Regions from separate parts of the Pseudoalteromonas sp. KG3 genome, predicted to be linked through region 2. Evidence: predicted binding sites of a transcription regulator. Region 2 holds the regulator's gene; the other holds the start of a gene.
The links. The regulator LexA, encoded in region 2, represses DNA repair genes until DNA is damaged. The targets are predictions, from matches to a motif close to TACTGTATNNNNATACAGTA.

Region 1 (7,828 bases), 1.6 Mb from region 2:
GAGCCAGATGCACCATTTAATATTTTTTCGAGTAGTCGCCGTGTACTTTTAAATAACCAAGATGTAGCAAAAACCGAAGTTATTCAACCTGGCAGCCGTGTTTTTTACCGTCAATTGTATGCTGGTGATGAGAGCGAGATCAGCGATTTTTATGCGTGGCTAAAACCTCAAATGAAAGAAAATCAGCAGTGGTATGGCGTAAAAGACCGACAATCGCCGATAGCTAATAGTTTAAACCGTGCCGAAAGCTTTTTATTACTGGCTGGTTTATTGGGGATTATTTTAGCTGCCGTGGCAATTGCTGTCTCTGCTAAACGCTATTGTGAACGCCAGTATGATCCCGTTGCGATGATGAAAACGTTAGGTGGCAGCCGCGCAATGATCCGTAAAATTTACTTACTGCATTTATCATTGGTATGTGGTTTATCGGTGATCCTAGGCTTAGCCATTGGTTACGGTTTACAAGAAATTGCCACTGGCTATTTGGCAAAATCAATGAATAACACTTTGCCTGCTGCGGGTTTAAAACCGTGGTTTGTAGCGATCTGCACCGGTGTGATTTGTGCGGTGATGTTTTCAATCAAGCCGTTATTAGATTTATTTGATATTCCGCCACTTAGAGTATTACGCCGTAATTTGGGCGATAAGCTGTTGGTGAGTAAAGTGCATTTAGGCATGTCGGCTGTGACGGTATTTTTACTCATGTGGTTATTTAGTAATAACTTAAAAATCACCGCTATTTTATTTGTTTCAACGCTGGTTTTAATTGCCATACTATTTTTGCTATCACGAATCATCTTTGGTGGCGGGCGTAAGTTAGGGCTGCGCCCTGGTAGCAGTTGGTCGCTTGCGATTGCCTCTATTCAAAAACGGGCTAATGCTAATGCGGTGCAGTTGATCAGCTTTTCACTTGCTATAAAATTGTTGTTATTTTTAGTGGTACTTAAAAACGATATGATCGCTGATTGGCAATCGCAATTACCAAGTGATGCGCCAAATGCCTTTTTGGTGAATATTACAGAAACTGAATTACCCGATGTTAATGCGTTTTTAGAACAAAAGAATATTCAAGTGTCTGATTTTTATCCGACAGTTCGTGGTCGTGTCAATGCGGTAAACGGTGAGCTGGTTGCCCGTGAAGTGTCGTTGCAAGATAATGAAAAGAAAGACGAAGAAGCCCGCTCTGGTATTGGTCGTGAGCTGAACCTTACTTGGCTTGAGCAAGCGCCTGCACAAAATGAGATCATTGCTGGCGAGTGGTTTGGCGATAATGCGACCGCTGAAGCGTCAGTGGAAGAGTCAATGCTCGAACGCTTAGATGTAAAACTGGGCGATACCTTGACCTTTTTAATTGGTGCGCAATCGTTTGATGCCAAAATTACCAGTGTTCGTAAAGTGAATTGGGCAACTTTAAAACCTAACTTCTTTATTATTTTAAGCCCTGATGTTTTAGCTGATTTTCCGGCGACTTATATTTCATCGGTACGAATTAATGATGAGCAAAAACGCGACTTTAGCCAGTTATTACGCAGTTACCCAACCATTAATGCCATAGATGTTGAGAGCTTTGTAAAACAAATTCGCTCGACTATTTCGCAAGTGTCATTAGCTATTGGCTTTGTACTAGCGATAGTGGTGATGTGTGGTGGCTTAGTATTGATTTCCCAAGTGCAAGCAAGCTTGGGCGAGCGGATGCAAGAAATTGTGATATTGCGTACTTTAGGTGCCAAAGGGCGATTAATAAAAAATGCGACCTTGTATGAATTTTTATTGCTTGGCAGCGCTGCGGGTTTTGTTGCTGCGCTGGTCAGCGATGTGGCGTTATTAATAGTGCAACGTGAGATGTTTGACTTAGCAGGTAAGCTGCACCCACATATTTGGCTGATTGGGCCAATTGTCGGTGGCGTGTTTGTGGCATCACTCGGTTACTTTATGATAGCCAGAACCATGCGCAAAAATACCCAAGGATTGCTGCGCTCTTTAGCGTAAAATTCTAATAATTAACTAAGCCCGTTGTTACGGGCTTTTTTATGCTAATAATGCACTGGTAATTTATACAGTGCTCTGGCATTATTACTGCAATTAACTATTTACACTGATTGGGCAAGTATTGGCTATTATTTTAGGGATTGATCCTGGCTCACGATTAACGGGTTATGGGGTGATTACCCATCAAGGGGCTAAATTTACTTATTTAGGCAGTGGCTGTATTAAATTAGCCGATCACGAGTTTCCTATTCGATTAAAAATGATTTACCAAGGGATCAGTCAACTAATCGAACAATTCTCTCCCGATCATTTTGCCATTGAAAAAGTGTTTATGGCGCATAATCCCGATTCAGCATTAAAACTAGGCCAAGCCCGTGGCGCGGCAATTGTTGGTGCGGCAATGGCAGATATTCCTGTTTTTGAATATTCCGCCCGGCAAATAAAACAAGCTGTAGTTGGCAACGGTGGCGCAGATAAAACACAAGTACAGCACATGGTTAAAAATATTTTAAAATTACCGGGCACACCACAGGCGGATGCTGCCGATGCACTCGCAATTGCAATATGCCATGCGCATTCAGATCAAAATTTAATAAAACTAGCGGGCAGTGCCAGTAAAACCGTTAGAGGACGATTAAGGAAATAACATGATAGGTCGCTTAAATGGCATTTTAGTCGAAAAACAACCGCCTGAAATCTTGCTTGAAGTAAGTGGGGTTGGCTATGAAGTAAATATGCCAATGACCTGCTTTTATGATTTGCCAAATATTGGTGAACAGGCCATTGTATATACGCACTTTGTGGTAAGAGAAGACGCACAGTTATTGTTTGGTTTTAATAATAAAACTGAACGGGCATTATTTAGAGAATTACTCAAAGCCAATGGTGTAGGGCCTAAACTCGGATTAGCTATCTTATCTGGGATGTCGGCTAAGCAATTTGTTAGCTGCGTTAATAATGAAGATGCCACCAGTTTAGTTAAACTACCGGGAGTGGGTAAAAAAACCGCTGAGCGTTTAGTGCTAGAAATGAAAGACCGATTAAAAGATTGGGGTAATGACTTATTCACACCATTTAGTGATAATGCCGTTATTGAGCCTGCCTCAGACGCATTGATCGCAAATAATGCTGCGGACGATGCTGTCTCTGCGTTGGTGTCGTTAGGTTATAAATTGGCGCAAGCACAAAAAACAGTAAAATCAGTGGCCAAGCCTGATATGTCTACAGAGGTTCTTATAAAAGAATCTTTAAAATCAATGTTGTGAGTAAACCATGATTGAAGCGGATCGTTTAATTGATGCGACGGAGCAAAGTAATGAAGATGTTGTTGATCGTGCGATTAGACCAAAACTATTAGCCGATTACACCGGTCAGCCCCATGTTAAACAACAGATGGAAATATTTATAGAAGCGGCGCGCACCCGCGGTGAAGCACTTGATCATCTATTAATATTTGGCCCGCCGGGTTTGGGTAAAACCACATTAGCCAATATTGTCGCGAACGAGCTAAATGTAAGTATCAAGACCACATCAGGTCCAGTGCTTGAAAAAGCAGGGGACTTAGCGGCACTGCTAACTAACCTTGAAGAAGGTGATGTACTGTTTATTGACGAAATACACAGGTTAAGCCCGCAAGTAGAAGAAATCTTATATCCAGCAATGGAAGATTACCAACTCGATTTAATGATTGGAGAAGGCCCCGCTGCGCGTTCGATTAAGCTCGATTTACCGGCTTTTACGCTAATTGGGGCAACCACCCGCGCAGGGTCATTAACGTCACCACTTAGAGATCGTTTTGGTATTGTGCAGCGTTTAGAGTTTTACTCTGTTGCTGATCTGTCAACCATAGTAGGGCGCTCAGCGCATTATTTAAATTTACAAATGTGTGATGATGGCGCCGTTGAAATAGCTAAACGCTCTCGTGGTACTCCACGTATTGCAAATCGCTTATTGCGCCGAGTGCGAGATTATACGCAAGTTAAATCAGATGGTACTGTTAATGCCGAAGTGGCAGAGCTGGCACTTAACATGATTGATGTAGATAAAAGCGGTTTTGATTACATGGACCGTAAATACTTGCTTGCAATCATAGAAAAATTTATGGGTGGCCCGGTTGGTTTAGATAATCTTGCAGCTGCTATTGGTGAAGAAAAAGAAACGATTGAAGATGTGATTGAGCCTTATTTAATTCAACAAGGCTTTATCCAGCGTACTCCTCGCGGGCGTATTGTCTCTGATAACGCCTACCATCACTTTGGTTTGTTACCCAAACAACAATAAAGTATATTTTTTTGCAGCTATATACTCAAATATGGCTGCAAATTATCCTCTGCAAATAACTCAACAGTTCTTTTTTAACCACTTAGCGCCTATCTACCTAAGCGTTTAGCTATTATAATTCACATGCTGTTAAGTTTGTAAACGATATTGTATGCCCCATATCGCGGTGCTTTACTTTATTTTTAGGCAAAAAAAAGCCCGCATAAGAATGCGGGCAAACAACAAGTTGAAGGAAGTAATCCAGGGAACACAGCTTAAATTCTTCGAGTTTTATCAAGAGGACTTTAAGCTTAGCAATACGAAAAATCAGAATCATATTGCAAAGAACTGGGCTTAATGAAGTATTCATTACTGCGCTAGCTCGGTATGGGGGAATAATACGCAATTGTTGTTTTTTGTTCAAACTAGAAAAATTTAATTTTCAGATTAAAAAAACTAATAGCTAGGCTTTTATGATTGTATTTTTTTTGTTCATAAAATTCACAACAAGTTATTAGTTTGTTGAATTTATGAAATTTTATTTGTGTGGTTGGTTTTTAAACAGATTAGTTAAACTGTCCTGTCTGTAGTTTAAAATGTTGCTTTTGCTTGGTTATGCATTGATTGTGAATAAACAAGGTGTTTTACATGGTTTTTGTTTATAAATACGCACTGGGCGATAATGTTGACATAAGCCGCTATGAATAGAGATTTAAGTGTCTTGGTTTTTTAGCTTAACAAAAAAGCTGCAGACCTGCTTTTCAACGTTTTTTGTTGCTAATTCACAGCAATAGCGTTGTCAGCAAGGATCTGAATCGATACACTAGTTGCAACTTTTGGCCAACCCTTTGGTCAGATACCTAGCGTAAAAAGAAATGGTATTTTTACAAGAAATCTTATTAGGAGTTTAATGTGGGTTCAGGGCTTAATTTTTTAGATTTAATTCTAGAAGCAAGTTTTCTTGTGCAGTTGGTAATGCTGGCGCTGGTAGCTATGTCAGTTATGTCATGGGCAATTATTTTTCAACGTAAGAAAGCGATTTCTGAGGCGTTAACAAATGCTAAGCGCTTTGAACAAAAATTTTGGTCTGGTATTGATTTAAGTAAACTTTACAACGAAATTTCATCACGCAGTGGTAACTCAAGCGGTATAGAAGCATTATTTATTGCTGGCTTTAAAGAATTTGCCCGTCATAAAAAAACGTCGTTTCAAAGTGCGAGTATTGTTATGGAAGGTACACATCGTTCAATGCGTGTGGCTTTATCTCGTGAAATTGAAAAACTAGAATCGAGTTTATCGTTTTTAGCAACCGTTGGCTCTATTAGTCCTTATATCGGCTTATTTGGTACTGTTTGGGGGATCATGAACGCCTTTATAGCGCTTGGTGAAGTAAAACAAGCTACATTACAGATGGTTGCACCTGGTATCGCAGAAGCCTTGATTGCAACAGCAATGGGTCTATTTGCAGCAATTCCAGCGGTAATCGCCTATAACCGTTTTGCTAATAAAGTTGAAAAGCTGGAATCACACTACATTAACTTTATGGAAGAGTTTGCAAATATTTTACACCGTCAAGCAGCTACACAAATAGAGGCAAAAGCGAATGTATCAGCGTAAGAAACGTCGTCCTGTTGCAGAGATTAACGTAGTTCCTTATATAGATGTAATGTTGGTATTGTTGATCATCTTTATGGCGACAGCGCCGTTGATCACACATGGTGTTAAAGTTGATTTACCAAAAATGGAAGAATCAGATTTAGTTGATACAAAAGATACGCCGCCAATTATTGCTTCTATCGACGCACAAGGTAAGTACTATGTCAGTATTGGTACTGATCCTGAAGAGCCAATCGAAGCATTAGATGTTGCAGCTGTGATCAAATTGCAACTAATGAAAAACCCAGAAACCCCAGTGATGATCAAAGGTTCAGGCAAAGTATCGTACCAAGAAGTATTGTTACTGATGGACTTTTTGAAAAATGCGGGTGTGCCTTCGGTGGGATTAATGACTGAATCATTTGAAGGAAGTAAAGGTTAATATGCGTGCTTCAATAATAAAATCAGTGTTGTTGCACCTTGCGATTATTGGCGTGTTGGTTGGTACAGCAAATTTTCACACATCTTCGCCAACAGTGATGGAAGTGACGTTAAATACTGCCATGCCAGAGGCAGAAAATGCGGTTTCAGCGGTGACTGTTGACCAAAAAATGGTTGAACAAAAAATTGCTGAGTTAAAACGTAAAGAAGATGACAAAAAACGTGCTGAAGATAAACGTATTCGGGATTTAGAGCGTCGTGCGTCAGATGCACGTAAACAACGTGAAGCAGAAGACCGCCGCATTAAAAAGCTAGAGCAAGAGCGTCGCGCGAAAGAGAAAGAAACAGCACAAGCCCAAGCACAGGCTAAAAAAGCCCGTGAAATTGAACAAAAAGAACGTGAAAAAGCACAGCAAGCTGAAAAGCAAAAAGAGCAAGCAGAACTCGCTGCTAAAGCTGCGGCTGAAAAACGTAAAGCGGAAGAAGAGGCTTTAAAGAAAGCTGCAGACGAGCGCAAACGTGAAGAATTAGCCGCTAAAAAGCGTGCAGAAGCCGCGGAAGAAGCGCGTCAAAAAGCATTGCAAGAACAAATGCTGCAAGAGCAGCTAGCTTCAGAGCAAGCTGCACGCAATAAAGTTCGCCAACAGCAGGTAGGCACTGAGGTTGATAAATACAAAGCATTAATAATGGCGCGTATTCAGCAAAATTTATTAATTGATGAAAAAATGAAAAATCAACAATGTCGTGTCAATATACGTCTAGGTTTTAATGGCTTGGTAACGCAGGTGCAATCTTTAGGCGGAGATAAGTTAGTATGTGAAGCGGCACTTAGAGCGGTTCGTATGGCTGATACACTGCCGGTTTCTAAAGATAAAGATGTGTTTGAGCAATTAAAAAATATTAACTTAACAATTAAGCCACAATTTTAAAGGAATGGTATGTTCAACAAGTTGAAAACAGTTTGTTTAATTTTCGTTTTAGGCTTTACCAGTGTTGCTAATGCAGCACTTGAAATAGTCATAACCGAAGGCATTGATGGCGCGCGACCAATTGCGATCGTGCCATTTAAATATAAAGGTGTGGGGCCAATCCCACAAAAGCTTAGTGATGTGATTGCAGCAGATTTAATGCGCAGCGGTAAATTCAAACCAATCGGCGTTAATGAAATGCCGCAGTTACCTAGCAAAGATGCAGACGTAGACTATGCTGCATGGGTAAATAAAGGCGTTGAAGCTATTTTAGTGGGTGAAGTTGAGCAGCAAACTGATGGCCGTTACTTAGTTCGTTATGAGTTGGTTGATGTTATTCGCGGTCAAATCACTGGTGGTGAAACGCAAATGATGAGCAACGGTAAACTAATTAAAAACCAAGATCATATCCAAGAAGCGCGCGAAAGTGTGATCAGTGATACTGGTTTTAGACGATATGCACATCGCATCAGTGATGTTATTTATGAAAAACTCACCGGTGAACGTGGCGCATTTTTAACTAAAATTGCTTATGTAATAGTGCGTGATGATGAACCAAAGCCTTATCAGCTAGT
Region 2 (7,828 bases):
TGAATATAACCCTTGGTCAGACTCTTCAATGACATTTTTAAACCAACGAAATAGCATATATATCAGTACGCCAATTCCAGCATACAACAAATAATGACCCGCACCACCGCCACTACGTGCTTGCATAACTGTAAGGCCTGCGCCTACAGCAATAAAAAACATTGCAAACGCGCCAACTATTGGCCATGGGCTTTGTGCCGGCACGTAGTATTTTTCGTATTTTTGATTCATCTCACTTGCTCCTAATTACTAGCCACTAACTGACTACTAATATCAAACACGGTATAAGATAAAGTCAGCTCTTCTACATCGTCTGGTAATTCTGTATCGACGTAAAAAAGTAATTTGAACTCTACCTCTTCACCGGCTTTCAATGGCTGTTGATCAAAACAAAAACAGGCCATTTTATGTAAATATTTGGCTGCTTTGCCCGGCGACACTGAAGGTACCGCCTGCATAACTTTATCTTCATTGCTGAGGTTTTTTGCTTTAAACAGTACCTCGCGCATTGCTCCGGGTTGCACTGAAACACTGTATTCAGCTGATTGCACCGCAAACGGTGCACCACTTTGTGCATGGGTAGTAAAACTCACATCCACCTCGCGTGTTTCATTAATGCTGGTGCTTTGCTTTGCTTGCTCTAAGGATGGTTTACCATTAAGTCCTGTTACATCACAAAAGACGTCATAGAGCGGCACCAAGGCAAAGGCAAAAGCAAACATGCCTAGGCATATCAACACTAAGCGCTTAAGCAGTGGTGCGTGACTCATTACTTGATCTCCGGCGGTGTTTCAAAGGTATGATATGGCGCTGGCGAATCCACTTCCCACTCCAGCCCCTCGGCGCCATCCCACACCTTCGCTGGCACTTTATCGCCACCTCTTGCGCACTTAAATACCACTACCACAAATAACAATTGCGATAAGCCAAAGGCAAACCCACCAAGACTAATAATGGCGTTAAAGTCAGCAAATTGCAGCGCATAATCAGGGATACGACGTGGCATACCGGCAAGTCCTACAAAGTGCATCGGGAAGAACAAGACGTTCACACTCACCAAAGATAGCCAGAAATGCCATTTCGCTAAGGTGATATTAAACATATTACCCGTCCATTTCGGCAGCCAATAATAGGCACCTGCCATGATTGAAAATACCGCGCCTGTGACTAATACATAATGAAAATGCGCCACCACAAAGTAGGTATCATGATACTGAAAATCAGCAGGGGTGATCGCCAACATCAAGCCGGAAAAACCGCCTAAGGTAAATAACACGATAAAGGCAATACTGAATAACATTGGTACTTCAAAACTAATTGACCCGCGCCACATAGTGGCTACCCAGTTAAATACTTTCACTCCCGTTGGCACCGATATAAGCATAGTTGCGTACATAAAAAACAACTCAGCAGCTACCGGCATACCCGTAGTAAACATGTGATGCGCCCAAACAATAAAGCTTAGTAAGGCAATCGAGGAGGTGGCGTATACCATGGAGGCATAACCAAATAATTTCTTACGAGAGAAAGTCGGCACTATGGTTGAGATAATACCGAAAGCTGGCAAAATCATAATATACACTTCAGGATGACCAAAGAACCAAAAGATATGTTGGAACATCACTGGATCGCCACCACCAGCGGCATCAAAAAAGCTAGTAGCAAAGTATTTATCAGTGAGTACCATAGTCACCGCACCTGCGAGCACTGGCATAACCGCAATTAATAAGAATGCGGTAATTAGCCAAGTCCAGACAAATAGCGGCAGTTTCATCCACGTCATACCTGGTGCGCGCATATTCACTATGGTCACAATGACATTAATTGCCCCCATAATTGAGCTGATACCCATAATGTGCACGGCAAACACAAATAACGCAGTGTTATCATTACTGTAAGTGGTAGAAAGCGGAGCATAGAATGTCCAGCCAAATGCAGGTCCGCCACCGGGCATAAACAATGACGCTAATAGAATTAAAAACGCAAACGGTAAAATCCAAAAACTCCAATTGTTCATTCGTGGTAATGCCATGTCTGGTGCACCAATCATCAAGGGCACCATCCAGTTTGCCAGTCCTGTAAAGGCCGGCATAACCGCACCAAACACCATGATCAAACCATGGACTGTGGTCATTTGGTTAAAAAAGTGCGGATCGACTAACTGCAGTCCCGGCTGGAACAATTCAGCGCGGATCACCATTGCCATCGCACCGCCAATTAAAAACATGGTGAGCGAAAAAATTAAATATAAACTACCTATGTCTTTGTGGTTGGTTGTATATAACCAGCGCTTAAATCCTTTTGCTGGGTGATGATGCCCATCATCATGATGTGCAGCTGTATTATCATGTTGCTGTGTTACGCTACTCATTATTTAGCCTCCGATGTTGCATCAAGCTCAGCTTGGATCTGACTCGGTTGAATAACATCACCGGTATCGTTACCCCACGCGTTTCGTTTGTAAGTAATAACCGCTGCTAACTGCTTAATTGATAACTGCTTAGCAAACGCTTGCATCGCAGTACCTGGACGACCATGTAGCACAACATCAATATGATCTTTAATATCACCAAGCACCACAGGATTACCTTTAAGCGCAGGAAACACACCTGGTAAGCCCATCCCTGTAGGTTGATGACATGCTGCACAACTGGCCATATATACTTGCTCGCCAAGTGTCATTAACTCTTCTTTCGGTAATGTTTGATCGAGTAAAGCGGCATCCGCAGCGGCTGCTTTTTGCTTCGCTTGTTTAGCATCGGCTAACCAATCAGCAAAATCTTGTTCAGATTTAGCTTCCACCACCACAGGCATAAAGCCGTGATCTTTGCCGCATAACTCAGCGCATTGCCCACGATAAATGCCTTCTTCATTTATTTTCGTCCATGTTTCATTGATGAAGCCTGGATTGGCATCTTTTTTAACTGCAAAATCAGGTACCCACCAAGAGTGGATCACATCATCTGAGGTCATTAAAAAGCGTACTTTTTTATTGATCGGTAAGACTAAAGGTTTGTCTACTTCAAGTAGGTAAGTACTTGTTTTATCCGCTTGATTAGTTATTTGTTCTTGCGGAGTCGATAAAATAGAGTAAAAAGCAACATCTTCGCCCATATACTCATAGTGCCATTTCCATTGTGACCCGGTAATTTTAATAGTCAGATCAGCCTTACTTGCATCTTCCATCGCAATCAACGTTTTAGTCGCAGGCACAGCCATTGCGATGAGAATAACAAATGGAATAGCAGTCCAAAGTATTTCAACTTTAGTGCTTTCGTGGAATTGAGCTGGAATAGCCCCTTTTGATTTGCGGTGACGAAGTAACGCCCAAAACATAGCGGCAAATACAATCACCCCGATCACACAACAAATAATGAATATAGTCATGTGTAATTGATAAACATTATTACTTATATCTGTTACGCCTTCGCGCATATTAAATCGGCTATTAGCCAACAAATGCTGCGGAAGCATAAGTAATATAAGCCACAAGGTAGTGCTCAGTTTACCCATGTGACGGCTCCTTTTGATGCTATTGCAAGATGCAAAGCGAAAAGGCGGCACTGCTTTTTTCACGCCAATTCGTTATTTTTTATTGTAACTGGTCATTAACTCAGTCTCAGAAAAGTGTTTTTGCGCAAAAAATCGCAACTTTTAAAGACAGTTGTTAACACAGTGTATTAACCAATTAGTTAAAAAACGAACAATTAGCAAGTTTTAGGAGTAATTTATTTCTCTTTTGGTGCATAAATAATAACTAAAAATCAGCGCGTTATTTTGTTATCAAGGATAGCTACAGTAGGGCAAAAGTAACGTAAAAGTAGAGTTTACGAGGGCTTGAGAGGCATAGCTAAGTATGAAATTTAGCCATTAAAGGGGTAAAAAAAATCAAAGCACCAAACTTCACCAGTTTGGTGCAAAATAGGTTTACATCCAGTCTGCGTTGCGGATCACCCCAACCGCCAACCCTTCAATATTGAAAGACTCATGCTCAAGATCGACTTCAATAGGTGCAAATTCATCATTTTCAGCATGTAAAAAAACTTTTTTACCTGCTTTTTCAAGGCGCTTTACTGTTACATCATCATCAACACGGGCAACAACCACTTGGCCATTTTCAGCAACTTGCGTGCTGTGTACTGCCAGTAAATCACCATCCATAATGCCAATATCTTTCATACTCATGCCTTGCACTCGTAATAAAAAGTCGGCTGCGGGTTTAAATAATAAGGGGTCAACTTGGCAATGGCTCTCAACATGCTGCTCTGCCAAAATTGGCTCTCCAGCAGCAACCCGACCAATTAGCGGTAAACCAAGTTGCTCAGGCTCTTCTTCTTCAACCAATTGGATACCACGGCTAGCGCCAGGCTTCATTTTAATTACGCCTTTTTTAGCTAATGCTTTTAAATGTTCTTCCGCTGCATTAGCACTTTTAAAACCTAACGTTTGCGCAATCTCAGCACGGGTTGGCGGCATACCGGTATCTTTAATAAAAACTTTTATAAGTTCGAGAATTTGAGCTTGGCGATTCGTTAATGGGCGCATACAACTGGTTTTCCATACAGTACATTTAACTGTGAGTATATACAGTTATCTGAAAATCGCAAATATAAATACTGAAAAGTGAACCAGAATTATTAAGTCCATTTTTTCTTGTAATCACTCTGTGGCTAACACTTACAAAATTAAATGTCGGCTGTTAACTATTAGTGTTGATTACATAAATTCGTTTTTTGTAGTCAAGTTTTTACAAAACCATGTGCATAGCCGAGCAAAATAATCTTTAGCATCACTGAAGGTGGATACGCCGCCGCGCCCGTTTTATCATTGTTATACCACGCGTCAAAGCCCGACAAATCGAGTTTATTTTCGACAATATAACAAAGCTCATACTCAAATGTACCTGGCAATATTTGCTCAGCAAAATTGATTGGAATGAATTTATTTTGGCAGGATAAGTCAGGCTTATAGTTGGCCATAACAATTTACCGTGGGTGAATAATATCTATTAGATCACAGTAACCCTGTGGGTTCAAGGTTAAAAAACAATCAAGTGAAATGTGTAGAACCAGTTCCTAAAAAGAGTAATTCTACAACCTCAACGTCCAAAGCAGCTGCGCGCTGTTAAGCGTCAGCTGCCTTTGTTTGTTAGCATTTTCAAGTGCTAGGTTCTAACTCGACATTAATCTTCGTCTTGTTGTTGTCATGATCAAGGTACTCAATTACCACAACATCACCAGGTAGTTTGTTGGAGACTTCTTTCTGAAATAAATTTGTACTATTAAAATATTTTCCATTGATCGACAGCAATCTCATACCTTCTCTTAATCCTGCTTTGTCGGCTGGGGATTCAGCATCTATGTATTTGATAATTCCATCATCACCAGCCGTAATCCCGATTCTAACTTTTGAATACACCCCAGCAACTCCATATAAGTGAGGGCGCTTAATCTGGTTCGACATCATAAAACCGCCACCATATGTGCCAACAATTTCGTCTCTTGATATTTCCTTATTGGTGATAAATACCAATTCAGCACCCACTTTTGCGGTTTCTTCTTTGAGAGTGGTTAACAAGACATTGTTGTCTGCATAACCATTGCCGTGAGCTGCTACATTTGCGATATAAATAACAGGTTTTGGTGGTGGATTATCTTGAGTATAAACTTCTATTTCCATTGGTGTTTTATTAGTTCTTGGAGTGTTTTTTGCTTGCGAGTTTAACTCATGTACTCCTCTTGCCATACCACATCCAGTTATGATGAACGCTAAACAACACGGCTAGCGCATTTTAATCCCAGATTCTAACAGGGTTGAGCGATAATCATCGTCTAGCCCTGCCATTTTCTTTTTTCTCGCCATACTGGCTGTTTTAGTTGTATCTTGTTTAAATAACGCCATGGCTATTTTTCTCATTACGTTAAAAACAAGGGGTCCTTGCTTCTTACGGATTCTTGATTCATCTTCCCTAAAGTTCATATCCAACATCCAATGCATACTTTCAACCTGCCAGTGGCTTCGTACCGCATTAAGTGCTTGCTCCGCACCTAACGCTAACGAACTAATATACCAACGCGTTTCTATCGTGTCTGTACCTGATGATTTATCGTGAACCTCAGCGGTTACTTGAATAACACTCTTTAAGCCAGACCATTGGTAGATTTTATCTAACCAGCTTTTATCAATAAGCAATTGCTGACAAACCCTTGTTTCAATGCGCCCATGCCCTGAGCTTATTTCGGTATGTTTATCATAGTTGCTATTGGTCAATCCTTCGCGCTCACTCTTGTGCCACCAAGCTTCTAATTCACTCTGCATACCTGAATGGTTACCTTTGAGCGCTAGGATATAATCAGCTTTTTGTTTAATTATTTGTTTCGCTATTTCTTGCTGGCAGCCCATAGCATCAAGTGTAATGATGCTATTTTCAATATCTAGCATGGTGAGTAACTCAGGTATGGCTGTGATTTCATTTGTTTTGCTATCAACGGCTGTTTGCCCTAAAACTAACTGGTGTTGGCAGCTCCATGCACTGACGGTATGTAAAGCACTTTTTCTATCTTTGGTTGTAAATGAACGACGTGCAGTTTTTCCATCCATAGCAATAATATCAGCACCCGTGGTTTCAATAAGTGAAGATATCCAAGATTGAAATGCATGCTCTATTTCATCTGATTTTAACCGACAAATGACACGGGCTATGGTGTCGTGTCTTGGAATACCCGCGTTGAAAGCGCCATATCTTTTTAACCAATCAAGTTTTAGATGCCCAAAGTCTTCAATATCCTCCCATCCTTGTGCACCGGAGATTACTGCACTAATGGCTAAAAGGAGAATATCGATAAGCTCATGCTTTTTACAGCGTTCAATGCGAGGATCGGTAATTGAATTAAAGTGTTTCAGAAAAGTAGCGCTCATATTTTACGTGACCAAGGTGATTATTATGCCTTGATCTGATCACTACATATTCTATAAGTTCAATTTATAATGATCTTGCCGTGCGCTAAACAAGTTACAGCGGCTATTCTGATTGCTTTGCTCAATTTTCTCTCCATTTGTTAAGTTGACTATATAATTATTTCGACTGCTAACGAGCCTGTAGAATAACTCGTTTTTAATTTATTTTTATTGATGCATTAACCATAGCCGAGTTCCTATTTTGATTCAATCGGTTACTTCGATTTTACGTAAAATATAAAAGAGGATTTGCTGTTGCTTTAATGGGCGTTTTGGAAGGTATCACAGGTGTTTGAGTGGATTATTTGAGGTGATAAGGGCTTACGCTAATTAATGCATCGTGTTTCTCAGCTTTTCTAGATTATGAACAAGGCAATACAACTGCCATTGCGCATTCACTTTCGTTTGTCCACGTAAGGTCAACTTATTCATGCCTTTATTGACAGTAATATTCCCGAACACTGGCTCTATACAGCCGAGTCTTTTACTGTACTGTCGTCGTCCCATTGGGCTGTCTATTTTGGCCTTCATTTTGTCGATATAGCTGAGCTGTTCACGCGATTCATCATTTTTAAACTGTACTTGCCGCCCTGTTTTTGTCGGTGGCTGTCGCATGCATTGCTGTTGCAGTGGGCATACTTTGCAATCTTTTAAGTAACCGCAGAATCGCGTGTATTTTTGGTTGTGGCTTTTTACATTGATACCACTTCGCCACATGTCATTGCCTGCGGGACAGCGGCAGGTTTGTGTCGTTTCATCATAATGGAAGTCCTCTGAAGTAAATAAGCGTGGCTTACCTTTACTGCGTTTTAGTCGGCGTTTTTCTTGCTCTGTTTCGTATGTTTCGCTGTCTTTAAATAACGGGTTTCGT

Region 1: a site for LexA is predicted at 2,043-2,062, ahead of ruvC (crossover junction endodeoxyribonuclease RuvC). Genes of this name have one in related genera too.

The regions. Positions count from the first base shown of each region.
Region 1 is NZ_CP098523.1:780,131-787,958, reverse strand. Features, by position in the region: gene NDQ71_RS03855 (ABC transporter permease) at 1-1,989, shown strand, start outside; gene ruvC (crossover junction endodeoxyribonuclease RuvC) at 2,111-2,635, shown strand; gene ruvA (Holliday junction branch migration protein RuvA) at 2,637-3,254, shown strand; gene ruvB (Holliday junction branch migration DNA helicase RuvB) at 3,262-4,269, shown strand; gene tolQ (protein TolQ) at 5,161-5,865, shown strand; gene tolR (protein TolR) at 5,852-6,286, shown strand; gene tolA (cell envelope integrity protein TolA) at 6,288-7,214, shown strand; gene tolB (Tol-Pal system beta propeller repeat protein TolB) at 7,224-7,828, shown strand, end outside.
Region 2 is NZ_CP098523.1:2,360,806-2,368,633, forward strand. Features, by position in the region: gene NDQ71_RS11170 (cytochrome c oxidase subunit 3) at 1-231, opposite strand, end outside; gene NDQ71_RS11175 (cytochrome c oxidase assembly protein) at 243-770, opposite strand; gene ctaD (cytochrome c oxidase subunit I) at 770-2,371, opposite strand; gene coxB (cytochrome c oxidase subunit II) at 2,371-3,513, opposite strand; gene lexA (transcriptional repressor LexA) at 3,928-4,545, opposite strand; gene NDQ71_RS11195 (transposase) at 4,740-4,979, opposite strand; gene NDQ71_RS11200 (PDZ domain-containing protein) at 5,158-5,745, opposite strand; gene NDQ71_RS11205 (ISAs1 family transposase) at 5,782-6,918, opposite strand; gene NDQ71_RS11210 (transposase) at 7,288-7,828, opposite strand, start outside.